Regions from separate parts of the Paenibacillus sp. FSL H3-0457 genome, predicted to be linked through region 4. Evidence: predicted binding sites of a transcription regulator. Region 4 holds the regulator's gene; each other region holds the start of a gene.
The links. Region 4 encodes Rex, which represses fermentation and respiration genes when NADH is low (regulators of the CRP and FNR family bind a similar motif). Its sites were predicted from a motif close to TTGTGAAATATTTCACAA; they were not measured.
Positions count from the first base shown of each region.

Region 1: a site for Rex is predicted at 7,282-7,299, ahead of nirB (nitrite reductase large subunit NirB). Genes of this name have one in related genera too.
Region 2: a site for Rex is predicted at 1,447-1,464, ahead of adhE (bifunctional acetaldehyde-CoA/alcohol dehydrogenase). Genes of this name have one in related genera too.
Region 3: a site for Rex is predicted at 6,787-6,804, ahead of pflB (formate C-acetyltransferase). Genes of this name have one in related genera too.

Region 1 covers NZ_CP150283.1:4,863,738-4,872,200, reverse strand. The annotation lists gene MHH25_RS21640 (histidine kinase) at 1-1,845, shown strand, start outside; gene MHH25_RS21635 (response regulator) at 1,829-2,638, shown strand; gene MHH25_RS21630 (YfbR-like 5'-deoxynucleotidase) at 2,639-3,268, opposite strand; gene MHH25_RS21625 (formate/nitrite transporter family protein) at 3,553-4,335, opposite strand; gene nirD (nitrite reductase small subunit NirD) at 4,379-4,705, opposite strand; gene nirB (nitrite reductase large subunit NirB) at 4,763-7,192, opposite strand; gene MHH25_RS21610 (metal-dependent hydrolase) at 7,468-8,175, shown strand; gene MHH25_RS21605 (hypothetical protein) at 8,402-8,463, opposite strand, start outside.
Region 2 covers NZ_CP150283.1:4,472,736-4,481,198, forward strand. The annotation lists gene adhE (bifunctional acetaldehyde-CoA/alcohol dehydrogenase) at 1-1,366, opposite strand, end outside; gene MHH25_RS19840 (Crp/Fnr family transcriptional regulator) at 1,797-2,513, shown strand; gene MHH25_RS19845 (hypothetical protein) at 2,603-3,316, opposite strand; gene MHH25_RS19850 (hypothetical protein) at 3,514-4,245, opposite strand; gene MHH25_RS19855 (helix-turn-helix domain-containing protein) at 4,440-4,736, opposite strand; gene MHH25_RS19860 (trehalose utilization protein ThuA) at 5,068-5,796, opposite strand; gene MHH25_RS19865 (sugar phosphate isomerase/epimerase) at 5,821-6,789, opposite strand; gene MHH25_RS19870 (Gfo/Idh/MocA family oxidoreductase) at 6,991-8,103, opposite strand; gene MHH25_RS19875 (AraC family transcriptional regulator) at 8,294-8,463, shown strand, end outside.
Region 3 covers NZ_CP150283.1:4,463,845-4,472,307, forward strand. The annotation lists gene MHH25_RS19805 (sensor histidine kinase) at 1-248, opposite strand, end outside; gene MHH25_RS19810 (carbohydrate ABC transporter permease) at 281-1,111, opposite strand; gene MHH25_RS19815 (sugar ABC transporter permease) at 1,111-1,995, opposite strand; gene MHH25_RS19820 (extracellular solute-binding protein) at 2,047-3,414, opposite strand; gene pflA (pyruvate formate-lyase-activating protein) at 3,604-4,356, opposite strand; gene pflB (formate C-acetyltransferase) at 4,446-6,704, opposite strand; gene adhE (bifunctional acetaldehyde-CoA/alcohol dehydrogenase) at 7,645-8,463, opposite strand, start outside.
Region 4 covers NZ_CP150283.1:4,284,111-4,292,573, reverse strand. The annotation lists gene dinG (ATP-dependent DNA helicase DinG) at 1-2,616, shown strand, start outside; gene MHH25_RS18920 (redox-sensing transcriptional repressor Rex) at 2,836-3,489, shown strand; gene MHH25_RS18915 (amidohydrolase) at 3,476-4,783, shown strand; gene MHH25_RS18910 (DUF5590 domain-containing protein) at 4,821-5,351, shown strand; gene MHH25_RS18905 (hypothetical protein) at 5,653-6,180, shown strand; gene MHH25_RS18900 (AAA family ATPase) at 6,173-7,675, shown strand; gene MHH25_RS18895 (3-hydroxyacyl-CoA dehydrogenase NAD-binding domain-containing protein) at 7,809-8,463, shown strand, end outside.

The sequences.
Region 1 (8,463 bases), 580 kb from region 4:
GTATTTATTATCTTTTCGCTGATTGTGGCGGGGCTTCTGTATGTTTTTCTCGCAAGTGACATTCGTCAGCGAAGTGAAGAACAGCAGAGACAACTGGGTGTATCAATCGTCAGTAACCTGGATCAGGAAGTGGTGAAAATGAACAACTTTTCCATGAATATCGTGTACTCCAATCTGGTCAAAGAACACTTCAGTCACTACTTGGCACCAGCAGAAGGCAGTGAGCAGACAATGACGAGTGATCCAGCATTGTATAAGGATACAACCACACTAATTGATGTCATTCTTGCGATCATCAGCAGCTCCAATACAGCCAAGCAGGCCAATATCTATGATGTGAATGGCAAGATGTTGGGAGCGGGTGCATTCAACGGTCAACTGTCGGTAGACCTGACTCAGCGACCGTGGTACAAGGAAACCTGGGAGCGGAGTGGATGGCGGGTAATTCAACTGTTAGAGGGCGGAGCTTTGCCCATGCCGACCGGCGAGGGGAAATCGGATCAACCTTACATTTCGCTTACACGGGTATACAAAGATGGCAACTATGTCAGCCAGGGTGTCGTTGAGATTTTGCAGGATGCCGGAACCCTGTTTCAGCATTTGAATGAATTGCAGACAAATAACGACGATCTTCGGATCTATGTAGTGGATGAACAAAATACAAGGTTGTTTCCACTTTCTTCGGATGCCGAGGCTTCTCAAGCAGGCCATTTCGATGATGTGGACTTGATTCAAAATCTTTCATTTCCGCCTGATACGATGCAGGAGATCACCGATCCTTTGAATCAGTCCAAACAAATGATGACGTACATGACTTCACAAGAGACGGGATGGACCGTTATTGTCATGCAGTCCAAACAGTCCCTTTTCGCGAGTCTCAACCGGATGGCTGTGATGTTTATCGGTGCGACGTTAGCTACTCTCATGCTGATTCTGGTTCTATCGTATCTGATTTCCAAACGGGTCACTTTGCCGCTGCATCGTTTGCAGCGCATTATTCAGAAAACGGGTGAGAATGATCTGTTATCGGGACAGGAATCCGGTCAGTTGTTCAAACTGGAGCATCCCGGTTCTATCCGGGAGATGGATGAGCTGAATGATACGTTTATCCGGCTGAATCAACAGCTTGTGCAATCGTTTCAGGACAGGCTGGCGATGAAATCTCAGGAGACAGAAGCAAGATTACTGGCGCTGCAATCCCAGATGAACCCGCATTTTCTCTATAACAACATCACAAATATCAGCATCATGGCGGAAGAAGGCATGAATGAGCAGATTGTTGCGTTCTGCGCCAATATTGCGTCTATGCTGCGTTATATTTCTACTCCGGGAAAGAATGGGGTTCCACTGTCCCAAGAACTGGATTATTGTGAGCGATATCTGGAGTGTATGAAGATTAGGTTTGAGGATGATCTGCACTACGAGTTTCATATTCCGGAAGAGATGAAGTATATCCAGGTTCCGATGCTGATGGTACAACCACTACTCGAAAATGCCATGAAATATGGACTGGGCGATACCCCTCCATGGAAACTGAATATTACTGGAGATATGGATGCGGTACAGCAGACCTGGCAGATCCACGTGGAAGACAACGGGCCTGGCATGGAACCCGAAGCACTTGCCAAGATCATGCATTACATCGAACAGTCACAGGAGTGGGAGCGTATGCCTGACCTCGAAATCAACGGCATGGGACTCAAAAATATATGGGTCCGATTGAAATTATGGTATGGCACGGCAGCCCACATGCAGATTACGAACAAGCCTTCCGGCGGTGTCCAGATTACAATAGGTGGTTCCATTCGAAAGGAGCATGACCGAACCCGTGACAATCAAATATAGAACGATTATTGTGGAAGATGAAGCCCTGATTCGCCGGAATGTCTCGCGCAAATTCAGAGAGCTGGACACCCGGTTCGAGGTGATCGGTGAAGCGCGGAACGGTCAGGAAGCGTTACAGCTCATTGAACATTCCGTACCTGATCTGGTTGTAACTGATATACAGATGCCGGTAATGAATGGATTGGAACTCGCCAAACATCTGTACTTTGCCTATCCGCATGTGAAAATTGTCATTCTGAGTGGTTATCATGAATTCGAATATGCACGGCAGGCGATCAGTTACAAGGTGGAGGATTATCTGCTCAAACCATTATCGGAAGAACAGCTTCGTACACTGCTGGATGCGATGGAATTGAAGCTTGGGAGCGCTGTGGATTCGCTTGCGCATGTCAGTGCCGTGCTGGATGAGCAGGTGAAGCCGGAGGATATCGCAGAGGCCGTTAAGTTGTATTTGAAGCAGAATTACATGCATGAGATTACACTCCAGGACATGGCGGGACAGATGCATTTTAGTGTGGACTATCTGGGGAAGTGTTTTAAGAAAGTAACGGGTGAGACTCCGCTGAAATATATGACAGGTCTGCGGATTAATGAAGCAAAACGCATGCTCGTTACTCATGAGAATATGGATATCAAGACTATTGGTGGAGCGGTAGGGTATAGTGATTCCCACTATTTCAGCCGGATCTTCAAAAACAAAACGGGCATGTACCCTAGCGAGTACCGACTGCAATTGCAGGAACGAAAAAAAGCCCTGTCCATGGATGATGAGCACCATGTTGACTTGAGCTGATTACTGGGCCAGAGCTTCTTCGGTTATTTTGCGAATATCAAACGGGGAGCGGATACCTTCTTCGATCATGTCGGGGAGAATCTGTTCCAGGAAATACTGCACACAGTGGAGGTCGATATTTTTGATTTTGACCAAGGCATAACGGTACATAACGATAAATTCTTTCTCCGTATTGCCACGTTGGAGCTCAGCAAAGGCTTCATATACCTGATCCATCTTGTCTGCGACTTCGAGAATCAGTCCTTCAACCGATTGGTCTTTGCCCTCACGTAGCTGTCTGCGGAAAATAGGCTGGAACTCTTCAGGAATATTTTCATTAATAAAATGTTCAACCATGCCTTCTTCCACCTTTTGCAGCATTGAACGCAGCTCCAGTGAATAATGTTTGACTGGTGTTTTGATATCACCGATGAAGATTTCGCCATAATCATGACTGCTCGTAATTTCGTATAACTTCTTCCAATCGATGGTGGTTCCATGTTGCTCCTCAATATCTGCGAGCGTTTTGGCGTACTGTACCACTTTCCAGGAATGAGCGGATACGCTATGTTCTTCGAATTTGAATTTGCCAGGTGTACGAATAATACGTTCAAGATCGTTTAGTGACCTGAAGTACGTGTGAATTCCCATATAAGCGTTCATCCTTTGCTGGTTGAGTATAAGTGTGAGTATCCATCGACTATACGCCAGTTATGTCAACTGTGGATTAACGCGGATAGCGACGAAGGTAAAATGAAGTTTTAATTCTCTATAGAAGGACGAGAGGATGAATGGGAAGCGTACGAGAGAGTAACAGCTTATCGACAAACAATAAAAAGCCACGATGTGTGACTGAACGTGAGTTCGGCATCCATCGTGGCTTCAGTGTGTAGATGTTGTGCTCTAGCGCTACATAAGTGCAGTTGAATCAAGAATTATGCTTTTTTACGTACCGGAGAAGTATACCAGTACGCCATTCCAACAAAGAGGGCACCGCCGATAATATTACCAAGCGTTACCGGAATCATGTTATGGAACCAGCCTGCCATCGTGATTGTATCCGGGTGGTTTGGCAGCAGCCAGGATAAAGAGAGTAAAGTCATATTGGCAACACTGTGCTCATAACCACTTGCGATAAATGCGTACAGACACCACCAGATAAGAACAAGTTTGGCGATATCTTCTTTAGAGCGAGCTGCCATCCAGATCGCCAGACAGACGAGCCAGTTACAGAGAATGCCGCGGAAGAACAACTCAGACACGGGCGCCGCCATCTTTTTGGCAGAGACAACGAATAACAGATGTTCCGGTGTGGCCGTTTTGAACAGGCCGCTACCGACAATGAGTAGACTTAATAGAATTGCGCCGAGCAGGTTACCAACAAAGACGAGCCCCCAGTTCTTCAGCGTTTCATTCACTGTGGTTCGGCCTGCCAGTGTACTCATGGTAAAGAACATATTGTTACCTGTAAACAGTTCCGATCCGGCAAAGATGACCAGCGTGAGCGCGAGTCCGAAGGACATGCCCATCAACATGGTTTGCAGTGGTGACTGTGCCGCTAGGAGCGGAGCACCAATACTGAAGATCAGAACGATGCCAAGCCCTACATAGGCACCAGCCATCAAGGCAGCAACCATATATCGTGACAGGCTTGCGTTCATTTGATCCCGTTTTTTAACCGCAGCTTCAATAATTCCCTCAACACTTGGTGTATACATCACGGTTTCCCCCATTATTTTGCATCAATCTTTGAACGTTTCGCTATATTTCGATCCAAACCTGGCCGTTCTCTACCTTTACCGGATACATCTGTACTTGACCGTTGTCCGGTGCTTGCACAAGACCTGTAGTCAGGTCAATTTTCCAATCATACAGCGGATCGTACAGATAATGCCCGGACACGATGCCTTCAGCCAGCGGCCCACCCTTAGGATGGGGGTTGTGATTATCCGCAGCGAAGATGGTACCATCCGATGCAAGAAAGACAGCAAGCTGATGATCCTTAATCTCAACTACTCTTCCGATTCGTGGCAGGAATTCTTCAACTACTCCGGCAGGGAAGTAGGTGCCTGATTGTTTTGTCGTCATCTTAAACCACTCCTTATCTATATTTAACATTCCGGCAGTATTAATCTGCAAGCTTACTTATGGACGAGCCGATACTTCGATTCCATGGAACATTTTGCTTTGGCCTTCTTCATTGCGAATCGCTTTTTGCCAAGGTTCTTCAACATGCTCAAGTGCAAATTCAATTCGCTGCATCAACGCTTTACGTTCCTCAAGGTTATCCACAACAACCGAACGAATATGCTCCAGACCCATGCGTTCCACCCACTCGGACGTCCGTTCCAGATAGTTACCTGTCTCGCGGTAATATTGCATGATGGCGCCGCACAGTTCAATCAACTCTTCATCCGTTTTCACTTTGCATAAGGGATCAGCCAGTCTTGCTTTAATACCGCCGTTACCACCGATGAAGATCTCCCAGCCTCCGTCGTTACCAACGATACCGATATCTTTGGTACATGCCTCTGCACAGTTTCGCGGACAACCGTTGACGGCATATTTAAACTTGGCTGGCAGATCCAGACGTTCGAATTTACGTTCGATGCGAGCACCCATGGCCATGGAATCCTGTGTACCGAATCGGCAGAATTGGGAGCCGACACATGTTTTGACCGTACGCAGCGATTTGGCGTATGCATAACCTGAAGGCATATCCAGTTCAGCCCAGACTTTGGTCAGATCTTCTTTTTTGACACCAATCAAGTCGAGACGCTGACCGCCAGTCACTTTGACTGCTTTTACATCATATTTGACTGAAACGTCAGCGATGCGTTTGAGGTCCGCTGGTGTAGTCACCCCGCCGTACATCCGAGGTACAACCGTATACGTTCCATCTTTTTGAATATTCGCGTTCATCCGTTCGTTAACAAAACGGGATTCTTTCTCATCTTCGTGTGTGTCTGGTGCAATCATGCCAAGGTAGTAGTTGATCGCCGGACGACATTTGGAACAACCTTCTGGCTGACTCCAACCCAGTACATTCATGACCTCTTTGGTCGTTTGTAATCCTTTTTCACGAATCTCGGCTACAATCTCATCCCGTCCCATGGAAGTACATCCGCAGATGCCCTGTTTAGCCCCAGTACTGAAACTGTCTCCAAGTACATATTGCAGAATCTGTTCCACAACCGGTTTACACCCACCACAAGAGCGTGTTGCACCGGTACAGGCTTTGATTTCATCAACAGTGGTAAGGCCCTGGTTTGTAATTACATCAACAATGGCTCCTTTGGTTACCCCGTTACATCCACAGACGATTTCGTCCTCGGGCATCGTTTCAACAGAGGTTGCTTTCTTATGACCGCCGCAGCCTGTACCCATGAGTGAACCATACAATTCTTCGGTCATTTCGGTTTGATTTTTAATCAGTTTCTGCAATTCGGCAGAATCCGTAATGTCACCGAAGAGAACAGCGCCGACCATTTTATTATCACGAAGCAGAATTTTTTTGTAGGTCCGTTTCCAGTCATCTTTGTGCGAAATGACGGTGTGCTCGGGGCTGTCGATGAATTCACCAGTTGAAAACACGTCCACACCCGAAATTTTCAATTTCGTGGATACAACTGAACCTTCATAAGGAGCGGTCTCCACACCGCAGATATGTTTCGCCAGAATCATACCTTGTTCAAACAATGGGGCAACGAGGCCGTAACATACCCCGCGGTGCTCTGTACATTCCCCGACCGAATACACATTCTCAAGTGAAGTCTGCATATAGTCATTCACGACAATACCCCGGTTCACTTCCATACCGCTTTCGCGGGCTACAGCCGTATTGGGTTTGATGCCTACAGCCATGACCACAAAATCAACATTCAGAACCGTATCATCTGCAAAACGTATCCCTTCAACGCGTTCGCCGCCCAGCAGTTCGGAAGTCTGCGCACCCATCTTGAACCGGATACCCTGACGTTCGAGTTCTGCCTTCAACATGGCTGAAGCTTGTGGATCAAGCTGACGCTCCATCAGATCTTCCATCAGATGCACTACAGTAACTTCCATGCCAAGTTGTACCAATCCTTTGGCAGCTTCAAGGCCTAGCAGTCCGCCCCCGATAACGGCCGCTCTTTTATACTGTTTGGCAGCATCCAACATGACATTGCAATCGGCGATATCGCGGAAACCGACAACACCCTCTTTGTCATGTCCCGGGACGGGTAGAATGAAGGAGTTGGAGCCAGTCGCAATGATAATTTTGTCATAAGGAACGCGAGTTCCATCTTCAGTCACAACTTCGTGCGTCTCGGCATCGATTCGTGTAACCGTTGTGCCTGTGTGCAGCGTAATGCCGTAATCTTCATACCAGTGAAGGTCGTTCAGCACGATATCGTCCAGTGTTTTGCTTCCTTCCAGTACATAAGACAACATAATGCGGTTGTAGTTAGGATAGGGCTCTGTGCCAAAAACGGTAATATCAAATCGCGTAGTTAATTTCAAAATTTGCTCAACGGTACTGATTCCAGCCATACCGTTACCAATGATAACGAGTTTCTCTTTTTTTCCGTTCATGTGTGTATGCCTCCTTGAATAGACGCTGTACATTACTCAAAATTTTAGTGGTTTATATTTGAAATTATACAAGTAGTTGACGACAGTTTATGTGATTTAATTCACTAATAAGGATAGAAGAGTCATAAATATAATAGTGTGAGCCCCATCACAGAAAGTTATATTTATTTTCATACAAATAAGAAATGCGAACTATTGTTCTTATTTTGTTTTCGTTGTAAAATCGGAACTGGGCCGTATTGTTCCCGATTTCTTCGAAAGGACGTTTTTGCATCATGATGGGAAGATCCCACCTTATTATCGGGACAGGCGTGTCGCTTTCTGTTCTGCAGTTGGCCGGTATGCCAGTGACAGCCCCGGCAGTTACGGTTGCACTGATTGGTTCGTTATTGCCTGACATTGATGAGCCAAATTCGCTGCTGGTATCCAGAGCCTTACCTAACAGTCTGATCAGGTTGTTACAGACGATTCTGTTGCCCACAGCTGTATTTGTGTACTTCTATGTTCATGCCAAACCATGGAACCTGTTGCTTGCGATCCTCATTGCGCTTGTGTCATTCCTGCCTTCGCGTTCGCTTCGCAAAGTGTTGATGTTTGCGATTGGACTCGGACTGGTTTTCTATGGTCACGCATTTGCACCGTGGAATCTGATTGCAGGCAGCCTGCTTATGCTGTGCACCACGCTAACTCATAGGGGATTAACGCATACCTTATATGGAACTGCGGTATGGGCTGGTTTACTCTACAGCACGACCCAGCAGCAGGGCCCGGAGATCTGGGTAGCGGGAGGCACGGCATATGCGATGCATCTGTTGGCCGATTCACTCACCAATCGGGGTATTCGTCCGTTACCACCGCTCAAGTGGCGCATACGGGTGAATCTGATGAGTACAGGGACCAAGCGTGGGGCCGTTGTAGAGAATGTCTGCATTGTGCTCACACTCATTTTGGCGTGGTTCGCGTTCTCGCCATTATTTCTGTAATGACCAAATACCAGTCCTACATAAGGACTGGTATTTCTCTTATCTTATTTTACCTGTAAGCCATGAGAAGAGGGTTATGAGATCAAGTCGCTGTTGGAGTGCTGGATAAACTTTCAATATCGGAGGAGCCAAATACAAATAAAACAACAAGAATAAGCACAATTAACAGTTCGGCAAACCCGGTTCCATCAAACTCGGACATGATGTCCACCTCATTTCTTGGCCATTAAGAATTGATCCTCTGCTGAAATGCCTGTATAACATCATTAAGCGTCATATCGCCGCCAG
Region 2 (8,463 bases), 190 kb from region 4:
TACGACGAGCCACCCTTTTCACATTGATTAAGTTCACAGCGGTTACGTTGGAAGAAGTCGAGTTACGTCCGTATGATCCGCATCCCAGTGTCAATGACGGCATGTTTGTGTTGTAGATATCCCCGATGGCACCGTGTGTGGATGGTGAGTTCACAATAATCCGTCCGGTTTGCAGACGATCTGCGAATTTGCCAATCACTTCTTCATTTGTGGAGTGGATAACCGAGGAGTGACCCATGCCGCCAAAAGCAACCACTTCTGCTGCACGTTCAATTCCCTCTGCTGCCGTTTTAACTTTGTAACAAGCCAGTACCGGGCTTAATTTCTCAGCCGACAATGGGAATTTGGTACCTACCCCTTCAATCTCGGCCACGAGAATTTTGGTGCCTGCTGGAACTTCAATACCGCACAATTTCGCAATGCTTACCGCAGATTGACCAACAATCGCCGGATTCACCGCACATTTCTCGGCATTAATCGCACCTGCTGTCAATTTTGCTGCTTCATCTTTGTTAACAAAGTAACAGCCATTTGCGATCATTTTTTTCTTCACTTGATCAAAGATGGGTTCTTCAATAATGACCGCTTGCTCGGAAGCACAGATCATGCCGTTGTCGAAAGACTTGGACAGAATCAAATCCGTTACTGCCTGATTAATATCCGCGCTTTTCTCGATAAAGCAAGGTACGTTACCCGGTCCTACGCCCAGTGCAGGTTTACCACAGCTGTACGCTGCACGTACCATGCCTGATCCGCCTGTTGCCAGAATGAGAGCCACATCATTGTGATTCATCAGTTCGTTTGTACGATCCATGGAAGGATCATCAATCCACTGAATACAATCCGCTGGTGCACCATGTTTCACAGCCGCTTCCAGCAGGATTTTGGCAGCTTCCCGGCTACAATTCTGTGCAGATGGGTGGAAACCAAAGATGATCGGGTTACGCGTCTTGATGGAAATCAATGCTTTAAACATCGTCGTTGATGTTGGGTTCGTGACGGGTGTAATACCCATGATGATGCCGACCGGCTCCGCAATTTTCTGGAAGCTTTCATACTCGTTATCTTCAATCACACCTACGGTTTTATCATACTTGATGCTGTGGTACACATATTCTGTTGCAAATATATTTTTGGTGATTTTATCCTCATACACTCCGCGGCCTGTTTCTTCTACGGCCATCTTGGCGAGCATCATGTGTTTATCCAGACCCGCAAGCGCCATCGCTTGCACAATCCGGTCAATCTGCTTCTGGTCCATCTTCATGAATGCGGCGTGTGCTTTATTCGCTTTGTCGATTAACGTTTGAATATACTGACCTGCTGTCGGTTCTTTTGCTGGGGCGACTTCGTTCTTTACAGCCATCTCCCTCATCCTCCTAAAGGTTCGTATTAGTTTGTCTCTCTCGTTTACATTCACATCGTAACATGACATTAAACTTAATTATGTGATTTTTTTCACAAAGTATAACAAATTTAATTTAAGTTTTGTAGTGTCCTTCATACGACCATTTTCACTTCCTATTTAAAATATAGAGCTGTAAAATTCATCCTCTCCATCAAAAGTGAATTTTATCACAATGTTTGAAATTTCGTCATTTTTGCCGCCTTTCCTTCCCCCTCAAACGGTAAGATTAGGTATATACTGAACTTAAAAATTGAACCACCGCAATTTGTACCGTCCTTCCTCCCGGCCGAGATGACCCTGATCAGGACGGCAACGGTTTGCGGCGAACCTCGGAGGCTACTGCTTACTACAGAAGGTCGTCCGATGGACATAAAGGGGAGATAGACTTATGAGAGAACTAACAACTGTACTGGAAAAGCGCGGTAATACTAACTGTTTCTCGGAAGCAAATTTCAACCATCTGCTGGTTACCATGAAAGATAGAACCTATCCGGAAGGTACACATCTGTACTGGGAAGGCGACATCTCTGACAAACTTTATTATATGAAACGGGGCCGTGCCCAGATCACCAAATCCACGGATGAAGGCAAGGAACTGATCATGTACATGTATCAATCTGGTGATATGATTGGGCAGGCTGATCCCTTCTTTGGCTCTAAACACAGCTTCTCAGCGGAAGTATTGGAGGACAGTGAGATCGGTGTACTGGAACATAAAGACCTGGAAATGTTAATCTGCCAGCATTGTGACTTCGCGATCGATTTTATGAAATGGATGGGCATCCACCACCGGTTAACACAGACCAAATTCCGGGATCTCATGTTATATGGCAAACCGGGTGCACTCTGCTCCACCCTCATTCGGTTGTCGAATTCGTATGGTGAGCCTCATGGAGAGCATGTCATTATTCACAAAAAAATTACCCACACGGATCTATCCAATATGATTGGAGCCACTCGTGAAAGTGTAAACCGCATGTTAAGCGACCTGCGTAAGAAAGATGGGATTGAATATGACAATGGCATGATTGTCATCAAAGATCTGAAGATGCTGCAAGGGATCTGTCACTGTGAGCTTTGCCCGAACGAGATCTGTCGTATTTAATATTTGACTATGCTAATCGGATATTGCTTATATATATTTAATGAAAAAAAGCCCAGTTCTCTAAAAAGAGATTGGGCTTCTTGGTATACTTAGGATGCATTGGTCAATTCAAGCTTTACCGCATCACGTGGATTCAATTTCATGTCCAGACCATTTTCCATTAATTCTTTGTCATTCACCATAATGACCCATCGCTCATTCATACGAGGCGTGACATTCTCGACCGAAACGACAAATTTGTTATTCTCCGACATTCTTACAATGCCGCTGGACTTCAACACATCACGAACTGTGCACTCCTGAACGTAGACGCCGGCATATTGACGATTAAGGGTTGGCATAATGTTTCCACCGCTAACCTTGAGTAACGTTGTCTGATATGCAACGCCATCCCCCCCACTGTCAGCGGCTTTTACGTAAATGATCACTTCATCTTTGGCATGAAGCTCCATGTCCCAATCTTCCTGTTCTATATCCTTGCCATTTAATTTGACAGCCCAGCTCAGCGAAGAATCCAGAGAAACTTCACCCACGGATTGAATCCGTTTGCCATCTGCCGTAAAATCAACCAGTCCGCTATTGAGTAATGCTTTTTTGAGTGTCAAACCCTCACTAAAATCTCGCTTAATGGACTTTGTTGCATCAGGCAAAAACGTACTGCCATCTACAGCCACTGTGATTGTATTCGCTGTTTCTGTCTCTTTGACAATTGGCTGCTCAGAAGGCTGTGTCTCACTACAACCAGCCAAGATCGCCAGTAGGAGCAAACATACACCTATGTAACCGGGGATTTTCTTCATCATGTAGGTAACACCACCCTGCGTAAAATCATTCACCCTGTTGTCCATAACCTCTATTATGGCACAACCTTCGGCAAAAAAAAGTGTCAAAGCCGTTACTTTTATAGGGTACCGCCTGCAAATAAGGCTTGTACAAGAAAGAGAGCCTGCACACAGGCTCTCCAATCTAAATTATTTTTACGTTATCATTGGTTACGTTATCATTGGACACAAGCCTGCATGTATGTCCGTCCTCCATCTCCATCTTTCAGATATGGATTAAGCCCGAAGAACTGCTCCTCAGACACATAGACCCCTGTCAGCAATCGCCCTTCAAGTAATCCACCATCCACCTGTACGCAGCATGAAGGTGCGTCTACATACTCCTGATACAACGGAATCTGCCCATATTGTTGATGGACTTTAAATACCTTCCCTTGCTCATGCAAAGGACGTTCCGAGAAATAGGTAGGCACAATGTAACGGGCAATGACATCCAGCTCCTGCACGCTATAAAAGGGTTCATCACCAAGCCATGGTGCAAACATTCGAATCTTCTCATATTGATACCAGACAACCGCCTGAATCAGCATTTCTGCCTGAACCAACCGACCTTCTCCCACATCTAAAGCCAATTGCTTACCACGGATAGTTTCTTCCATCTGAGACATCGTTGAATCAGGTTGTCCCAGCTCACATCCGATACACTTCCAGCCCCTGGACGTTTGAATCCATTTTTGCAGCACCGCCGGAGCTAATTTCGGACCATCGCTGTTCACAGAATGCGTATTCACTTCGGCAAGATCATCCTTAACCAAACGGGAATATGCTGTGCGCTTAAACAACTCTGCAGCTTTTTTGTAAATTAGATGGACCTGAATGGATGCGCTCTCAAGTTCTGCAATATCTTTTTTGCCGTAGCGTACTTCACGGGATAAGCTTTCTTCTCTCATGACAAGTGGGCCTCCTTCGCTCCGGCCGTCTGTGGCCATTTTCTATAGATTATACTACAACTCATGACAACATGTGCATAGCCCAAGAGAAAAACGCCGATCAACATAGTACTTAAGACAAAAACCCCTGATTTCCACAGAAATCAGGAGTCTATGTCATTCATGCAACAAAAGTGGGTGATATTGCTTATGCGTTAGTCAACCCACTGCTCAGCCCAGTCTTGAATTTGATTCATGACAGGCTGGAGCGCTCTACCTTTATCCGTCAGTTCATATTCAATACGAACTGGCGTCTCGGGATAGACGTGACGAACCAGAATACCTTCACTCTCCAGATCTTTCATCCGTTCGGATAACATCTTATCACTCATGGATGGAATCAGATTGGAGATATCCTTGAATCGCTTCGAACCACTCATCAATGTTTGAATAATTAAACCATTCCAGCGCTTGCCCAAAAAAGAAAACGCCGTCTCAAAACGCGGACACATCCGCAAGTCTTGACCTTCCACATTAATCACCTCTTTAGAGATCACTCAAATCAACTTACATTTTGTTAGTATATTTCATAATAACATATTTAAGCTTCAAAGAAAACGCCTGCAACTAAAAAGTTTAAATTTTAGAAGCATATCATCCAAAATGGATCATACATCCCAGTATACATTACACGCTACGTCGTCACCATGGGAAATATCGTATAACTTCCCCATAGTACTATCTTACCCAAAAAGAACCCAGCTGCCACAGTCATCAATGACTCGGAGAAGGGTTCTTTTTGAATAAAACTTATAATTTCCATTACACGATTGAGTTAGCGAATTAGACCAGCACGCCCCCAAATGGTCTTACAGGTTCGCTCTTGCCAAATTCCGGCTTAAAGCTGCGGGCAGGATATGCCCATTTCACAGCATTGCTGATCACTCTTAATATTTCCGGTTTGTAATAGGTCGGATACGTCTCATGACCTGGTCGGAAATAAAAGATTTTACCTTCACCACGCCGGAACGTACATCCGCTCCGGAATACTTCCCCACCCTGGAAGTTGCTCACAAACACCAGTTCATCCGGTACTGGAATATCGAAGAATTCACCGTACATTTCTTCTTTTTCCAATACAATCTTGCCTTCGATGCCATCCGCAATCGGATGAGATGGGTTAACACACCATACAATTTCCTGCTCGTCAGCTACACGCCACTTCAGATCGCAGCTTGTTCCCATCAGCGCTTTGAATGGTTTGGAGAAATGACCTGAATGGAGCACAATCATTCCCATCCCGTTCAGCACTCGCTGCGCAACCTTCTGTGAGATCTCATCGCTTACGCGATCATGTGCCATATGTCCCCACCATATGAGCACATCTGTGGAATTCAGCACTTCATCACTTAATCCATGTTCAGGCTGATCCAGTGTAGCTGTACGAATAGCAAAGCCTTCGCCGCCAAGTCCGTCAGCCAGTGCTCGATGCAGACCATCCGGGTAGACTTCCCTTACTTCATCGTGAATTTTCTCATGGACAAATTCATTCCAAATGGTGACGTTGATCATATTCAATTTCCCCCTAGTGTAGCTCTAAACCCACCACATGTCTCCCAGCGGTTCTTCGATCAATACTTGCTGGAGATTTTGCACGGCTTTAGAGAATCCTTCTTCAACCGACATCAGACCGTCTTCGTGCTCAATACTTACTACATAATCATATCCGACCAGACGCAAGGCACTCATAATATCTGCCCAAGTCTTGTTATCATGTCCATAACCAACCGAGCGGAACTGCCAAGCCCGATCCAGCATATTGGTATAGTCCTGCATATCCGTTACACCGTGTTTGTTCACGTTTACCGGATCAATCGTTGTATCTTTTGCATGGAAGTGATGGATAGCTCCTTCACGTCCCAAGATGTGAATTGCCTGAACCGGATCAATACCTTGCCACCACATGTGGCTTGGGTCAAGATTGGCTCCGATCACTTCACCTGCTGCTTCACGCAGTCTCAGCAGGGTTGCTGGAGTATGAACGGAGAATCCACCGTGCAGCTCCAATCCAACTTTTACGTTACGATCTGCTGCAAATTTACCCCACTCTGTCCAGTAAGGGATCACTTTGTTCTCCCACTGCCACTTCAGGATCTCCTGGAAGTCATTTGGCCATGGTGCAACAGGCCAGTTCGGATATTTGGCATCCTCATGGTCTCCCGGACAACCGGAGAATGTATTCACTACAGGTACTTCCAGCTTCTCAGCCAGTTCTACCGTTTTAACAAAATCATCGTGAAATCCTTTGGCAATATCCTTTTGCGGATGTAGCGGGTTACCGTGACAGCTGAGTGCACTGATTGTCAAACCACGTGATTCCACTGCATTTTTGAAGTTTTTCAATGCTGTAGGATTGCTTAACAACTCATCTGGCTTACAATGTGCATTGCCTGGATGTCCACCTGTTCCGATCTCTACTGCTTTTAATCCCTTGGATGCTACATAATCAAGAGCATCCTCCAATTTACGTCCTCCGAATAGTACCAAAAATACGCCGAGTTTCAAGTGCGATTCCTCCCTGGATTAGATATCGTATGATTGCTGAATTCATGAATATTGAACTGTATTCAATTACCGTTCAGATCACATGCCTGTTTGATTAGTGTGGAAAATCGAGAGTGTTTCTATCCTGAAATTGAACGTAAGAATACTGGTTATTCTGCTTCACTCGTAAGAGCATCAAGCTTCGAACACTTATTACTCAGACTAGTGGGATTCCACGGTTTCAATCTCAGTTTGAACTGTGCGAGTTACTGCAAAAGAATCATAGCTGCTCTCCAGATGTATGTGCTTGCCTTCAAGTGAAGAACGCTGGAATGAATGCATGGCTTCCAGTACGTGATAAGCTAGCTTGCCACTGGCTTTGTGTTCCCTTCCGGCACGAATGGATTCAACCATTTCCGTTACGCCGATGCCTCGTTCGTTTTGTCCACTTTCGAAGACTGGTTTGACTGTCTCCCAAGTGTCTTGACCGTATCTGCGAACCTTCACTTCCCCGTTAAAATAATTGGGGTCCGGTACACTAAGCGTACCTTCTGTACCATAGATTTCAATACGTGGCAGATCCGAAGCTCCGCGAATATCGAAACTGGTAATCATGGTTGCAATGGCACCTTCTGCAAAATCAATGGTTCCTGCCAAGTGAGTAGGCGTCTCTACTTGAAGCGCTGTGCCTTCCTTTGGCCCAGAGCCAATCTTGCGATCTGCAATCTGTATGCCTGCCGAGGCGCTGATTCTGCGTATCGGTCCAAGCAGCGTAATCAGAGCAGTCAGGTAGTAAGGTCCCATATCAAACATCGGTCCGCCACCTGCGACATAAAAGAACTCCGGATTAGGATGCCAAGCCTCTGGTCCTCCACCCATGAAGAATGAAGTCGCTGCAACCGGCTTACCAATCAGCCCATCCTCAATGGCTTTACGAGCTGTCTGTATGCCTGAACCAAGGAAGGTATCCGGTGCAGAACCAACATACAATCCCTTTTCCTCAGCCAACTCAACAACTTTGCGACCATCCTCAAGAGAAATTGCCAGCGGCTTCTCGGCATACACATGTTTGCCTGCTTCGAGTGCAGCCAGATCGGTCATGGCATGACTGCCAGGAACCGTAAGGTTCAACACAAGTTCAATTTCGTTATTTTGCAGCAACTCATCTACATTGTAAACGTTTGCGATATTAAATTCATCTGCCCGTTCCTGAGCGCGTTCACGAATCAAATCCGCAACAGCCACGACTTCAATGACCGGGTTGTTTTTGAGATTTTCCAAGTAGATGGCGCTGATGTTACCACACCCGATGATGCCTGCTTTCATTTTCTCCACTGTGACGTTCATCTCCTTACGCATGGTGAAAATCTGCGTTTGAATGGTTGAGATACATATGTTTTGTTGGATGTTTCCTGTTCCTTAAATCTAATACTATGGTATTCCGTTTCAGCTTCAATTAAAATGAATAATATGATTGAAACATGAACTATCTGGTCATAATTTTCAAATTGCAAGGAGTATGCCCATGCCGACAGATCAATCCTGCCAAGTTCTTACAGCAGGCTTTTCATTTCATCGTAAACCCTACGCTATGGTGCAGCCTGAAGGGGTGAAGAACTACCTGTTAAGACTGCAAACAGACGGACGTTGCCGTGCACGCATAGACGGGGACATGTCCCTGGTGGATGCGGGCGA
Region 3 (8,463 bases), 180 kb from region 4:
GTCGGATCTTTGGCATTCAACGCCATTTGAAAAACCGATGTCGCTATCCCGTTGTCGGTCACATTGTTAATCTGCTGAAATACATTCTCGATATTGTAGCTGATGGCCTGAAGCGCATATTCGGCCTGTTGATTGTATTTTTTCTCAATCGTATGTGATGTGACCAGAAACATGCCAATGCCTAGTGCACACATCGGTACAATAATCAGCAGCAGAAATGCCAAGGCCAGCTTCATTCGCAAGTTCATATCCCGTTCTCCCTATTAACTGGTTCATGGTATTAACCTTTGACACCACCTGCAGTTACTCCTTCTATAATTTTCTCCTGGAGTATAGCGTAGATCACAAGTACAGGTACAACACTGTATACAATACCTGCCGACATCTGGGCATAGTTCATCTGATATTGATCCCGAAACTGGACCATGCCCACTGGCAGCGTACGCAATTTATCGGTGGATAAAAAATAGTTGGCAAGTAAAAATTCGTTCCAGTTGCCGAGGAAATTAACGATAAAAACCGTAACAATAGCCGGAACGGTAAGAGGTATCACTATTTTAGCAAAGATACCCGGGGCCCTCAAGCCGTCCATGACCGCCGCTTCCTCAATTTCGCCAGGCAGAGAACGCATGAAAGCCGCCAGGATAATAATGGTAAACGGGATCGCATTGGCCACATAGGGCACGATTAATGCCAGATGTGTATCCAATATGCCCATTTTGCGAACAAGCAGATAGATCGGCAGCATAAGTGCATTGTTGGGAATAAGCATGCCCGCCAGAATCAGGCTGTACAGAAACAGGCTCCATCTCCGGTGTCTCATCCGGGTTACGGCAAAAGCAAACATGGCGCCGAGGACAATCGTACACGCCGACGATAAAACCGAAATGTACAGGCTGTTCCAGAAATACGTGCCAATCTTGGCATTCACCCAAGCCTCCACGTAATTGTTAAACTCCCATGTTGTAGGCAAACCGAATGGATTCAGGGCGATTTCATTGTTATCCTGCTTGAAGGAAGAGAAAATTACAAATAAAAAGGGAAACAAAATCGCGATCAAATACAACATTAACAACACATGAGGTATACTGCTTTTTATGCTTTTCGCCATCAATATTCCACCTTCTCGCCCCGCCTCGCCACCAGCAGTTGATACACCGCAGTGAGCACAAGCGTCAGAGCAAAGATCAACACTGCAATGGTATTGCCATAACCATATTTGAAGTTGGTAATCGCATATTTGATCATGTATGTCGCCAGAACCTCGGTGGACCCAGCGGGCCCACCTTTGGTCATGACAATCACGATGTCGGCTGCTTTCATGGCACCTGCGATGGACAACATGATCACCACCGAAATGATCGGTCGGATCAGCGGCAACGTAATTCGCATTGCACGTTGTACTGCCGTTGCCCCATCAATTGCAGCCGCTTCATCCAGATCACGGGGAATCGCCAGTATGGCCGCCAGCACCATGACAATGTAAAATCCCTTCCACTGCCAGGCATTGGTCACCAAGATGGACAACATGGCAAATCGGTTATCCGATAACCAGTAGATTGGATCGATGCCCAGCACATGAAGCATATTGTTTAATAGCCCGATATTGGGTTCATAGATGAAGCCCCATAAAATACCGATAACGGCTGTTGACATGATGGATGGTAAAAAAACAGCGGTTTTATACAGACCTTTCAGCCTTTTCACATTGGCAATTAGAAGCGAAAACAGGACGATTAGGGGTACCTGAATCAGTACCGAAAATCCGATGAAAAAGCCGTTATTCCGTGTGGAAATCCAAAAACGTTCATCGGCCAGTGCCTTCACATAATTGGATAAACCCACAAAACGTGGCTCAGCCGATACCCCATTCCAACTCGTCAGACTGTAATACAGGGAGCTACCAATAGGGTATAGAAAGAACATTACAAACAGAATTAGGGCTGGCATTACAAATAACGTATAGATTAACGGGCTGCGGAGTGAAGTATTCATGGTCAGCCTCCTTCAGTCACTTCAACGATCGCAGTTTCGACTTGAATTGGTTTATTCCACTGAGGCGTTTGCTTCCTCTTGCACCTTTTGCAACTCTTCTGCCATTTTCTCTGGCGTCGTCTGCCCACCAATCAACTTCTGAATCTGCAGATTACTGATCTCTGTCGTCACATCGGCCTGAACGAGTGCATCAAATGCCGGGAACGACGTCTTGGACGCATTAAGCACAGCCACAATTTCTTTCATCAGATCATCGGTAATGCTATCGGTCAGCACTTTCTCGTCCAGCTTCATGGCAGGCAACACACCGTCTTCCACAAGGCCGCGGATCTGCATATCTTCATTGTAGAAATTTTTGATAAAAGCTTTCACTGCGTCCAGCTTCTGCGGGTCATCCGCCACTGCTGCCGAGAATCCGTATCCATTGTTCACATCACGCATCAAAGACGTCTGATCTCCTGCTCCGTTCTCTACCGGAGGCATATTGAAGAATCCAACCTTGCCAATAAGTGATTCACCGCTCTGACCTTCCTTGAATACAGATGACTTCCATGTTCCGTCATACATCAATACCACTTCGCCACTTGTAAATTGCGTGGTATATTCTGCATACTCGAAGCCCAGCTCACCTTTTTTGAAATAACCCTTATCAACCCATTCCTTATGTTTGGCAAAACCTTGCACAACACCCGGATCGGTCCACTTCGCTTCACCTGTTGCAAACTTTGCGGTAATCTCCGGCCCGGCATACCGGGACCACAGATGATTGGTTAACATAAGCGGCACCCAGCCCGCCTTGGATGCGGAAGCAAGCGGCACTTTGCCATCAGCCTTGATCTCAGCCAGTATATTGTCCAGTTCAGCCATGGTAGTTGGGGCTTTCCATCCTTTTTGTTCGAAGTACTCTTTATTATAGAAAAAACCTTCGCCCGAACCGCCAATCGGCAGTCCATATACTTTGCCTTCATACGTAAACGGTTCAAGGGATGTAAACTGGTCCTGAATGCCCAGCTCTTGCAGGATTGGGGTCAGATCAAGCAGCATACCTTCCTTGGCGTAAACTTTGGAATCCGGGCTACCGAACAGTTCAAATATATCCGGCGGGTTACCGGCGGCCATCTCTCCGCGAAGCTTTTCCTTACGATTCACATCGGATTCGACACCATCCAGCGTAAAGGTCAGATTGGGTATCTCTCCCTCCACTTTGTCTACAACATCCTGCAGAATGGCCAGTCTTTTCTGTTTGTCGGCTCCCACCTGTGTGTGGCGGAGAAGCATTTCAACCGGTTCCTTACTTGTTTCCTCCACAGGTGTATTGCCTGCGCCTTGCTGTGGCTCGTTACTTGAGCTTGCACATCCCGCCAAAGTCCATGAAGTGATAAGCAATAATGAAAGCAGTAATGTCATTCTTTTTTTCATCTGGTTGACCCTCCTCAAGATATTGAGCGTTTGGCTTTACACTCTGATTATAAAAAGCCGGAGCTTACATCGTAAGGATGACAATTCATCAATGGAGGGATAAAATCCTTCACTGGACAAAAAACAGCCCCTGCGAAACATGTTCGCAAGGACTGCTTGGTTGATTGTTTTTATTATATAAAGGTCAGATTACTTACCTGAACAAGCCATGCCAGCCGTTTCCTGGCGACCTTGTTCGATCAGGCGATACGCCCGCTCCACTTCTTCTTCACTTGGTGAAGGAACTCCATCCAGTGGATATACTTTACCGAGCGCCTCCCATTTGTAGATCCCCATCTGATGGTATGGAAGAATTTCGAACTTCTCAACGCCATTTAATGTTCCAATAAACCGTCCGAGGTTAAGCAGATCCTCTTCCTCGTTATGAATGCCAGGCACATACACGTGCCGAATCCACATTTTCCGACCTTGCTCCGATAACCACTTGGCCGTTTTCAACGTTCTCTCGTTGGATTTGCCTGTCAACTTGATATGTTTCTCATCATCAATATGTTTGAGGTCCAGCAGAACCAGGTCTGTGTGATCCAACAGATCGTGAATCCGTTCCGGTTCGTTAAACCCGTTGCTATCCAGTGTCGTATGCAATCCCCAGCGCCGCTTCACTTCCTTGAAGATCTCAGCTACAAAGTGGGCCTGTAACGTTGGTTCTCCGCCAGATATCGTGAGCCCGCCTCCGGAGCTGCGGTAGTAGGATAGATACGGCTCAATTTCAGCCAATACCTCCTCAAGCGTCATTTCTTTTCCGCCATCCAACGCCCAAGTATCAGGGTTGTGGCAATACTGACATTTGAGTAGACATCCTTGCATAAAAAGCACAAAGCGGATGCCTGGGCCGTCAACCGTCCCGAAAGTTTCGAGTGAATGAATATGTCCGTTAACCATGCTGCCTCTTCCTTTCTGTATCCGCATCCGCTGTGCGTTTAATATGATTTGGAATACCTTGCTCTAGCGGTCTTCTACTAGCAAATTACTTACATCGAGCCATGGAACGTACGGTTGATGACATCCAACTGTTGTTCACGAGTCAATTTAATGAAGTTAACGGCATATCCGGATACCCGTATAGTCAGTTGTGGATAGCTTTCCGGGTGATCCATCGCATCAATCAATTGCTGACGATCAAATACGTTAACGTTCAGGTGATGAGCGTTTTGACCGAAGTAACCATCCATCATCGCAGTCAGATTGGATTTACGTGTAGTCTCCTCTTTACCCAATGCTTTTGGCACGATGGAGAAGGTATTGGAAATCCCGTCAAGACTGTGTTCATAAGGCAATTTGGCTACCGAGCCAAGGGATGCCAGTGCACCTTTTTTGTCACGACCATGCATTGGGTTTGCACCTGGAGCAAATGGTTCACCTGCTTTACGACCATCCGGTGTAGTCCCTGTTTTCTTACCATATACCACGTTGGAAGTGATCGTCAGAACGGATTGTGTTGGAACTGCGTTACGGTAAGCTTTGTGCTTGCGAATCATGCCCATGAAGTTCTCGACCAGTTCAACAGCAATGCTGTCTACGCTGTCTTCATTGTTACCGTAACAAGGGAAGTCTCCTTCGATTTCGAAATCAACAGCGATGCCTTGTTCGTTACGAATTGGTTTTACTTTGGCATATTTGATCGCACTCAGTGAATCTGCTGTAACCGACAGACCAGCGATACCGCAAGCCATCGTACGTACAATATCACGGTCATGTAATGCCATTTCGATCCGCTCATAGCTGTATTTATCGTGCATGTAGTGAATGACGTTGAGGGTGTTCATATACAGCTTCGCGAGCCACTCCATCATTGGTTTGAAGCGTTTCATAACCTCATTGTAATCCAGCACTTCGCTTGTAATAGCAGGATACTCAGGTCCAACTTGTGCTCCGGATTTCTCGTCACGACCACCGTTGATCGCATACAGGAGAGCTTTTGCCAGGTTGGCACGAGCGCCGAAGAATTGCATTTGTTTCCCGATCTTCATCGCCGACACACAGCAAGCAATACCGTAATCGTCACCGTAGATCGGACGCATCAGATCATCATTTTCATACTGGATTGAGCTGGTTTCGATGGATACTTTACTGCAATAATCTTTGAAAGCTTCTGGAAGTTTCGTTGACCAGAGAACAGTCAAGTTTGGTTCTGGTGCAGGACCCAGGTTGTGCAGCGTATGCAGGAAACGGAAGCTGTTTTTGGTTACACGTGTTTCACCATTCACGGACATACCACCGATGGACTCTGTCACCCATGTTGGATCTCCACTGAACAGTTCGTTGTAATCCGGTGTACGCAGGAATTTGACAATCCGCAGTTTCATTACAAAATGGTCAACCAATTCCTGAGCCTGTTCTTCGGACAGAATCCCTTCTTGCAGGTCACGTTCAATGTAGATATCCAGGAAAGAAGATACACGTCCCAGTGACATCGCAGCACCGTTCTGTTCTTTGATCGCAGCGAGATAACCGAAGTACAACCATTGGAACGCTTCTTTTGCTGTTGTCGCTGGCAAGGAAATATCGAACCCGTGCATATCGCCCAATTGTTTCAATTCTTGCAATGCACGAATCTGTTCAGACAATTCTTCCCGCAGACGAATGACATCTTCATCAATAACATCAACTTCGAGTGCATTCAGTTCGCCTTTTTTGTTACGAATCAGGAAGTCTACTCCGTACAAAGCTACACGACGATAGTCACCGATGATCCGGCCACGGCCGTAAGCATCTGGCAGACCTGTAATAATTCCTGCTTTACGCGCTGCACGCATGTCGGAAGTATAAGCATCGAATACACCCTGGTTGTGTGTTTTGCGAATGTTTGTAAATATATCAATGACGCCCTGTGGCATTTCAAAGCCATATGCCTCACATGCGTCAATCATCATGCGAATTCCGCCTGTTGGTTGAATGGAACGTTTGAACGGAGCATCGGTCTGAACGCCGACAATCTGCTCTTTGGATTGATCCAGATAACCGGGTTGGTGAGAAATAATAGTACCTGGTGTGTTCACATCAACGTCAAGGACACCGCCGTTATCCCGTTCTTTTTTGGTCAGATCAGATACGATCTCCCACAATTCTTTGGTATTCTGGGTTGCACCTGCGAGAAATGCTTCGTCACCGTAATACGGAGACAAGTTGTGTGCCAGAAAATCATTCACATCTACGGATTTGGTCCATGTTCCTTTGGTAAAGTTTCTCCAGCCTGTTTGTTGTTTGACATCTTTTTCAATCACCGACATCGTAATCCCTCCACTAATTTGGATTTCTGGACACATAACATCTTGCTTCATTCGTAGCATTGTGTGCCCAGAGCCGCGATTAATGTGAATTGTTTCACATAAACCGGAACATGTTCTCTCTACTTGGGAACCGGAACCGCGGGATGAATGTTTTTCTTACATTTTCAGTATACGACTTGGGGCTTTCATCATCTGTGATTTTTGTCACAAAGCCAGTGAACTAACTCACTCCACCTGCGCTGTGTCCCATTGACCCCTGTAAATTCACACTTAGCCACTGCGCGGGCAGAACAACTTCCGATCGCTGTTATCCCCGGATTTTTTCAATTTTATATTTCAAAGGGGAAAATCCGGGGATAAAGGCGAACGCTCCGCTTCTTCAGTTTTTTCTGCCCACTCCGTTATTGTGTGAACATCTGGCTCAAACAGCCACGTCACGGATTCCGTGTAACCTCTATAGAACCCGTTGCTCCTCTATGCTCGGAGCAAACCAAATCTTAGAATAAATCCTGAAAAACAGATGCTCGCTCTTCTGTTTTTCTGCCCACTCCGTTATTGTGTGAACATCTGGCTCAAACAGCCACATCACGGATTACGTGTAACCTCTCTAGAACCCGTTGCTCCTCTATGCTCGGAGCAAATCAAATCTTAGAATAAACCCTGAAAAACATACGCTTCGCTCTTCTGTTTTTCTGCCCTCTTCAGCATGGTGTGAACATCTGGCTCAAACGGTCACATCACGGATTACGTGTAACCTCTATAGAACCCGTTGCTCCTCTATGCTCGGAGCAAATCAAATCTTAGATTAAATCCTGAAAAACAGGTGCTTCGCTCTTCTGTTTTTCTGCCCTCTCGTTATTGTGTGAAAGACGGCAATCGGGGCTCCCCTCTCGGGGAACCCTGATCTTCTTGCCGTAAGGCACGCTTCGTTCTAAGTTTATTATTCAAACTTTCCGTAGAAAGCGTTGCGGTAAACATCAGCCAGTTCAGTTACCAGCGGCAACTTCGGATTGGCGGTTGTACATTGGTCTTCGAAGGCACGGTCAGCCAGATAATCGACATGTGCTTCAAAGTCTTTGGCATCAAATCCGATTTCCTGGAACGATTCTTCAATGCCCAATGTTTTGTTCAGTTTGCGAATCGCATTGATGAGACTGGTTACGCCTTCTTCTGTTGTACGAGCAGGCAATCCCAAGATGCGGGCGATTTCGGCATACCGCTCATCCGCTACAAAGTGCGAATATTTCGGGAACGATGCAAATTTGGTCGGTTTTTTCGCGTTGTAACGAATGACGTGTGGCATCAGAATGGCATTGGTGCGTCCGTGTGCGGTGTGATACTGACCGCCCCATTTGTGCGCCAAGCTGTGGTTAATGCCCAGGAATGCGTTGGCAAACGCCATACCTGCAATCGTGGAAGCATTATGCATTTTCTCACGTGCCAGTTTGTCGCCTTGCAGTGCCGATTGCTCCAGGTATTGGAATACCAGTTGAATGGCTTTGATCGCAAGTCCATCCGTATAATCATTTGCCATAACAGATACATAAGCTTCAATCGCATGCGTCAGTACGTCCATACCTGTATCGGCTACAGCCGTTTTAGGCAGGGAGTATACAAACTCCGGATCGACAATCGCTACGTCTGGTGTCAGCTCATAGTCGGCCAATGGATATTTGGTGTTACCTTGATTTTTATCTGTGATAACCGCGAATGATGTCACTTCAGAACCTGTACCCGATGTGGTTGGGATCGCTACAAA
Region 4 (8,463 bases):
GTGCTTGTTGGACACAACGTCGCTTTTGATTTTCACTTTTTGCAGAATGCTCTTGACCGTTGCGGTTATTTGCCGTTCACTGGCCGCATTCTGGACACGATTGATTTTCTGAAGATCACATTCCCATCACTGGGTTCTTATCAACTCGGTTATGTGTCTTCCGAATTTGGATTTCAACATGATCGCCCTCACCAGGCAGACAGTGATGCACTGGCGACAGCCTATGTGCTACTCAAGTGTCTGGATGAGTTAAAGGAATTACCGCTCATAACGATTCAGCGCCTCAGTGACCTGTTTGCACCAGAAGACAGTGACTTGGGTTGGTTTTTGGACGGAATGCGCAGTGAGAAGGAAGCAGAGCCGATTCAGGACCTGGACGGACATACCTATTATCGTCAGCTTGCTCTTAATGTAAGTGATTGGACCGATATTGGTGCACCACGCGATGAGCGGGAGGCTAACCCCCTCGATGGTGTAAGCTTCGAACAGTTTATGGACCAGGTTCGGGAGAATCTGAAGGATACACTGGATCATTACGAAGAGCGTGAAGCGCAGACTCAGATGTTCAGCAGTGTAAGGCAAGCCTTGGATGAAGAGAAACATCTCTTGATCGAAGCTGGAACGGGTACCGGTAAATCTCTAGGGTATCTGTTGCCTGCTATTTACGAAAGTGTGAAGCAAGAACAGAAAGTTATGGTTAGCACGCATACGATCAATCTGCAGGAGCAATTGAGAGAGCGGGACATTCCGATGCTTACTCAAGTGGTTCCGTTCCCGTTTAAGGCTGCAGTATTCAAAGGACGTGGACATTACCTGTGCCTGCGCAAATTTGAACACAAAATCAATAAACGTGAATTCGCCACACCGAAAGAGGATTATTTCACAGCTGCTCAGATGATCGTCTGGCTTACGCAGACCGAAACCGGAGATGATGAGGAACTTAACCTTAGCGGACGCGGAGGGGACTTCTGGGAGACCGTACAGAGTGAATCCGAATCATGTCTGGGAAGATCCTGTCCATGGTTCCGTAAATGCTTCTACCATCGTGCCAAACATGAAGCAGGGTTGTCTGATATCGTAATCACCAATCACTCCAAATTATTTACGGATGTGAAAGCCGCGCATCAGCTGCTGCCAGCCTATGAGAGTCTTGTGATCGATGAGGCACATCATCTGGAGGATGTCGCTGGTAAACATCTTGGAATGCATATGAAATATTTCACCTTGGTTCATACACTGACCCGCCTATTTAAAGACAGTCGTAATGGTCAGCTACCTATGCTTCGTTCGCAGTTTTCCGGGCATGAAAATTCGGTGCAATGGGGCTCCATGGTGGATCAGATGTTCCCGCTCGCTCTTGAAGTTAAGGAGCTGTGGGATCGTATGAGCGATGCCTTGTTTGGTCTCTTGCCTGAACGAAGTGATGCTTCACCGGGAGAGACGGGGCAATTTTCACTGCGTCTGAAAGCATCTCAGAAACCTGCAAAATGGCAGGAGTTGCAGGATCTGGAGAACCAGATCTATGTGACTCTGGGCGATTTGGTTCGCAAAGGGGACAAATTGCTGCTTGAAGTGAAAGAGGATCAGGATGATTATCAATCGGATAGTCTGATCACGGACATTACAGGACTGCTGAAAGATCTGACCACATTGAAGGAGAATCTACGTTTCTTCATGCGTATGGATGACGCCAAAACGGTGTACTGGATGGAAGCCAGCGGCCAATTCCGCAGCAAATCTCTCCAGCTGTATGCCGTACCTGTAGATGTGAGTGCACAACTTAAGGATTTATTTTTTGATAAAAAGAAAAGTGTTGTGCTTACATCGGCTACGCTTTCGGTAGATAAGTCATTCCAGTTCATGATTGAACAGCTTGGCTTGCAGGAAGCCGCCGAGAACAATCGGCTATTAACGTCGATGTTGCCATCACCTTTCAACTATCGCGATCAGGCACTTCTGGTGATTCCGCGTGATTTCCCAAGTGTGAAGGGAAGTGTGGGTGATGCGCACTTTGTTAATATGCTGGTGCAATCACTCGCAGAGACGGCAATTGCTACGCGTGGACGCATGATGGTTCTGTTTACTTCATACAAGATGTTGCGACAGGTCTATGATCCGCTGAAGGAGGCACTGTCTGGCAACGACATCTCGTTGCTTGGTCAAGGCGTTGACAGTGGAAGTCGTTCCAAATTGACTCGCAGGTTCCAAGATGCCAAAGCTACGGTACTTCTGGGCACAAGCAGCTTCTGGGAGGGTGTAGATATCCCGGGAGAGGCGCTAACCTGTCTCGCTATTGTGCGACTGCCGTTCCAGCCACCGAATCATCCGTTGGTGGAAGCCAAGAGTGAGTTGCTTCAGGAACAGAAGAAAAATCCGTTCATGAAACTGTCCGTGCCGCAAGCGGTCATTCGTTTCAAGCAGGGATTTGGCCGGTTGGTGCGTACAGCGAAGGACAGAGGAATTGTCATTGTTTATGATACACGGGTGATTGAAGCGTATTATGGTAAATTCTTTTTGTACTCATTACCTGGTCCCAAAATGGAGCATATGCTCACGGAGCAAATGGTTCCACGAATTACCGAGTGGTTGGAAAAACCTGCTAATGAACAAAAATAATGGTTGTTTTGTTCGTTATATCATTGCATGACACTATCGTTTGGCGTTAAACTTTATTAGATATTTCCGTATCCGATTAAAGCAGTTGCACGTAAGAACTTATAACCTAAATTACAAGGAGCATTCCGTATAAAATGTCACGTTTATCTTTGAGTTTTATACAGAATGCTCATCTTTTCATCTATTATTTTATCGTGGCCTTGGTAAGGGGGAGCAAGAATGAAATCGGATAAAATTTCGGAAGCGGTGGTACGACGTCTGCCTGTATACTTGCGTTATTTGAACGAGTTGCATCAGCGTGAGGTGGCTACTGTTTCTTCTCAAGAGCTTGGACAGAGGCTGGATCTGAATCCGGCCCAAATTCGTAAAGACCTGGCTTACTTCGGTGATTTTGGTCGTAAAGGGATCGGGTATGATGTATCCTATCTGATCGAAAAAATTCGTCACATTCTCAAAATCGATCAGCAAATTAATGTAGCTCTGGTAGGAGCGGGTAACCTCGGTCAAGCCTTGTCCAACTACAACGCATATCTGAAAGACAACATGAAGATTGTTGCTGTATTTGATGCATATGGACCGAAGATAGGTAGTCAAATCAACAGTTTGACGGTAAAACCAATGGATGAATTGACGGAAGCGGTTAAAATGGAAAACATTCGCATCGGAATTATCACGGTTCCGGATACGGAAGCCCAAAATGTAGCCGATCAGCTTATTGAATCAGGAATTGAAGCGATCCTTAATTTTGCACCAACCATTCTAAAAACACCGCCGCATATCCGCATTCACCATGCTGACTTTACAACGGATCTGCTTAGTTTGGCCTATTACTTGGAGACTGGAAAGGACGACGAGGAAGATGACAACAAATAGATGGGTAATTCACAACGGCAAATTTGCCGTTAATGAAGGCGGCACAACATGGAACGTGGTCCACGGATACATGGTTGTTGAGAATGACAAGATTGTGCATATTGGTGAGACATTGCCGGATGAAGACAAAAATTGTACCAAAGTGGATGGAAAAGGACTGTTCTTCCTGCCGGGTCTGATCAATACGCATGGTCATGCAGCGATGTCGTTGCTCAGAGGGCACGGAGACGATCTTGCATTGCAAGTATGGTTGCAGGAAAAAATGTGGCCGATGGAAGCGAAAATGACTTCAGAAGATGTATATTGGGGAACTTCGCTATCAGTGCTTGAAATGTTGAAAGGCGGAACTACAGCTTTCCTGGACATGTACGATCACATGGATCAAGTTGCCAAAGTTGTGGAGCAATCCGGCGTTAGAGCAGCACTGGCACGTGGTGTAATCGGGCTGTGCTCGGAAGAAGAACAATTGCGGAAGCTGGAGGAGTCGGCAGCGTTTGCACGTGAGTGGAATGGACAGGCAGATGGTCGCATTACAACCGTAATCTCGCCACACGCCCCATATACATGCCCTCCTGACTACATAGAGAAGCTTGTGCAGGTCGCGAACGACCTAAACCTTCCCCTTCATACACATATGTCGGAAACGCTTCGTGAAGTCGAGCAGAACGTGGCTGATTATGGACTGCGTCCTGTGGCACATCTGGAGAAACTGGGCTTTTTCTCTCGTCCATCCCTGGTTGCACATGCGGTGCATCTGAATGACGAAGAGATTGAGATTCTGGCCCGCCATGATGTGGCTGTATCCCATAACCCGGGAAGTAATCTGAAACTCGCTTCCGGTGTTGCGCGGGTACCTGCGTTGCTGAAAGCTGGAGTTACCGTGTCACTCGGAACAGACGGACCGGCAAGCAACAACAACCTGGATATGTTCGAGGAAATGAGACTGGCTGCATTGATCCACAAAGGTGTATCTGGTGACCCGACGGCAGTGCCAGCAGGCGAAGCGTTATTACTCGGAACGTCATACGGTGCCAAATCTATCTTCTTGAACAATACCGGAGCACTCCAGGTTGGCATGAAGGCTGACTTTATCGCCTTGGACATTGAACAGGCACATTTCTATCCACATACAGACCTGATCTCACATACAATCTACTCGGCTTCTGCTAAAGATGTTGAGCACGTATGGGTGGATGGAAAACAAGTGGTGAAACATGGCGAATGTCTGACGTTGGATGAAGAACGCATTTTGCGTGAGTCTCAATTGGCATTTGATGGTCTGCTTGCTCGTTAATTGCAGGACAGCATCATAGGGAAAGGAAGTTCGGCTTTTGAAGAAAAAAAAGAAGTGGATATGGATTTCGCTGCTTGCACTGGTTCTGATTCTGTTTGGACTTCAGCGTTATTACGTCCATGTCACGCAGGACCAACGCAAGGAAGAAGCGCTCGCCATACAAGCAGCACAGGAGCAACTGGGCATTACATCCTATGATGAATTGCGCAAGTACATCTGGGGAGACAAAGAAGGCTCTGACAACATCTACTGGACCCTGATCGGCAAAAACAAGGATAACCAGGATGTTATGGTCTGGGTTAAATTCGATGCAAACAATCAACCGGTTAAGGGTGCAAACGCTGTACACAGTGAGCTGCTGCAGAATGGCATGTCCGAAGCGCAGATACGCAATCGCTTCAGTTCTGAAGTTCCTGCCGGTGAGATTAAACGAATCATGCCCGGAGTTGTGAATGGAATATATGTGTGGCAAGTGTATTATAAAGACGGTACGCATAACCACTATCGCTTTTATCGTTTTAGCAACGGAGAACAGGTGGACCTGGTCTACACACTCCCGAACAGCTAGAACAAGATAGAGTGAGATAACTAGAGAATTAAAGAAATGAAAGAACCGGCAGACGGATATCCGACTGAACCGGTTCTTTGTGTTGTCTGTAAACATATTTGATTTAAATAGTTAAAATTAATAATTTATTCATATTTTCGCCTTCGAAATTGTATATACGATGTGATATACTCAGATATGTACTCAAAGTTACATTCAAAACAAATAAACCTGTCAAAATTATCGCAGGAGTCAATGTGCACATATTCGTATATACCAATAAGCCAGTAGGTTGGGCCAAATTCTGGGAGGGGTAATTCACTTGAAGCTAAAAGTATTGCCTATTGCTTTAACTGCCGTCATTTCAGCCGTTGTGTTGTTTGGAGGTTGGTTTGTATATCGTCAGGTGGCTGTGCAGAATCCGATTGAAAAAATGGTAACCCAGTACGATGGAGTCAATGACGTTCAATTAACTATTAACCGCAATGACGTACAATTGAAACTGGATCTGCAACCTGATGTTGATTTGGGCAGACTGGTACAATATATTCACAAAGAAGGACAGACCCTGATTGGAACACGCTCACTAAAGTTGGATGTTGTGGATCATTCCAGTGAAGCACTGGAAAGTTGGTGGGGGGATGCGATGTTCACCGTAGCTCAGGCGATGGAGAACAAGCAATACACCGAGATTACACCAACGTTGTCCAAGATGGCGACGAATGGAATGAAGGTAAATACAGCGATGGATGACAACAATGTATATGTCAGTCTCAGAGACGGAGATGCCAGCAAGTTTATTATTCTGCCGCGTGTGCCCGGTCAGATAGGAGTGTGGCCTAATGCCTAAGTGGACAAAAGAAGTTGCCATCGGATTTTTTCCCGTATTGATTATTTTCCTTGCTTTTACTGGTGTTAATATTGTTCCGATCCTGATTGCAGCAGTGCTTGTCGGAGCTTTGCTGTTCATGATGCAAATGCGTGGCGGGATTACAGTAGGCGCTGCACAGGAACGTAAACGGAAGAAAAAAGGACCTTCCAAGCTTACTTTTGAAGAAATTGGCGGACAAGACAGTGCTAAGCAGGAATTGCGTGAAGCGCTTGACTTTCTGATCAAACATGAAGAAATCCGGAAGTTCGGGATTCGCCCGTTAAAAGGGATCTTGCTGACGGGCCCTCCAGGGACAGGGAAAACGTTGATGGCCAAGGCTGCTGCCCATTACACCGATTCTATTTTTGTAGCAGCATCGGGTAGTGAGTTCGTGGAAATGTATGTTGGTGTGGGTGCCAGCAGAATTCGGGATTTGTTCAAGGACGCGAGAACCCGTGCCACCAAGGAAAATAAGGAAAACGCTATTATCTTTATCGATGAAATCGATGTCATCGGGGGGAAACGTGAGGGTGGTCAACAGCGTGAATACGATCAGACCCTGAATCAGCTCCTGACGGAAATGGATGGAATCTATTCTTCTGATACGCCAAGAATTCTGGTTATCGCTGCAACGAACCGTAAAGAGATGCTGGATAGCGCCCTGACGCGACCGGGACGTTTTGACCGCCACATTCAAGTGGACTTGCCTGACAAAAAGGGCAGAAAGCATATTCTGGAACTGCATGCGGTGAACAAACCTCTGTTGAAGGAAGTTAATCTGGAGAAAACAGCGGAAGAATCATATGGTTTCTCCGGTGCACAGCTCGAAAGTGTGATGAACGAAGCAGCAATATACGCCATGAGAGACGGGCTGTTAAACATCGAACAGCGGCATTTATCCCTGGCTATTGATAAAGTCATGATGGGTGAGAAGACAGACCGTGAGTCGAGCGTGGAAGAGAAGAAAAGGGTCGCCATTCATGAGTTGGGACATGCCATTATGGCTGAACTCGTTCGTCCAGGCAGTGTTAGCCAGGTGGCACTTAGTCCGCGTGGTCAGGCGCTGGGATATGTACGTCATAACCCGCAACAGGAACAGTTCCTCTATACGAAGCGCTTTCTGGAAGAGCAGATCATGATTGCACTCGGAGGAGCAGCTGCGGAGGAAATGTACTACGGTGGTCGTTCCACAGGTTCACGCAATGACTTTGATCAGGCCACCAATGTTGTACAGACGATGATGGCTTCGGGGTTGACTTCACTTGGTATTGTGAACATGGATATGGTCACAACCGAGGAACTGATGCGAGAGAATAAATTAATTCTGCAAGAACTGATGGAACAGACAAAGCGGTTACTTGAAGAACAACGGACAATTTTCGACAATTCACTCGACATCTTGATTCGTGAGGAAGTTTTGTCTGGCGAGCAATTTCGTTGTCAATTTCGTGACAGTGCCCTTCTACCAGCATAATTTATTTATGCTGGTTATTTTTTTTTACATTTCACTCGTGCTAAGATATTATTATATGTTGGGTCGAAATTTGTAATTTTCGGCGAACAGGGTACAATAGAGAAATAGAGAACCGAAAGGATGGAGCAGAACCATGTTTTTCAAAAAAATAGGAGTTGTCGGCGGCGGTACGATGGGGCAAGGTATTTCCCAGATGCTCGCAGCCAAAGGACTTGATGTGCTTCTCGTGGAGCATACAACACAAAAGCTGGATCATGCATATGACATGATCGAAACCAATCTGGATAAACAACTAGAGAAATGGGCGATTACAAAAGCGGAGAAGAAATTAATTCTTTCCCGCATTACCAAGGTAGCTCATTTAGCTGAACTTGGAACTTGCGACATGGTCATTGAGACAATTTCAGAAGATCTGGATGCGAAAAAAGCAGTATTCAGCCAACTGGACCAAGTTTGTCCAAGCAATGTCATTCTGGCAAGTAATACATCCACGCTGAGTTTGACCGAGCTTGCAAGCTCGACCAAATACCCAGAGCGTGTTATTGGTATGCACTTTATTCACCCGGTATCCCGGGTTGATCTTGTAGAGATTATTCGTGGACTGAAAACTTCGGATACAACATTCGAAGAGACCAGACGTTTTGTTGAAGAAGTAGCGGACAAAAAAGGAGTTATGATTTATGAATCCCCTGGATTCGTAACTTCCCGTCTGATCTGCCTGCTGATTAACGAAGCGTTGCATGTATTGCAAGAAGGTGTTGCATCTGCTGAAGATATCGATGATGCAA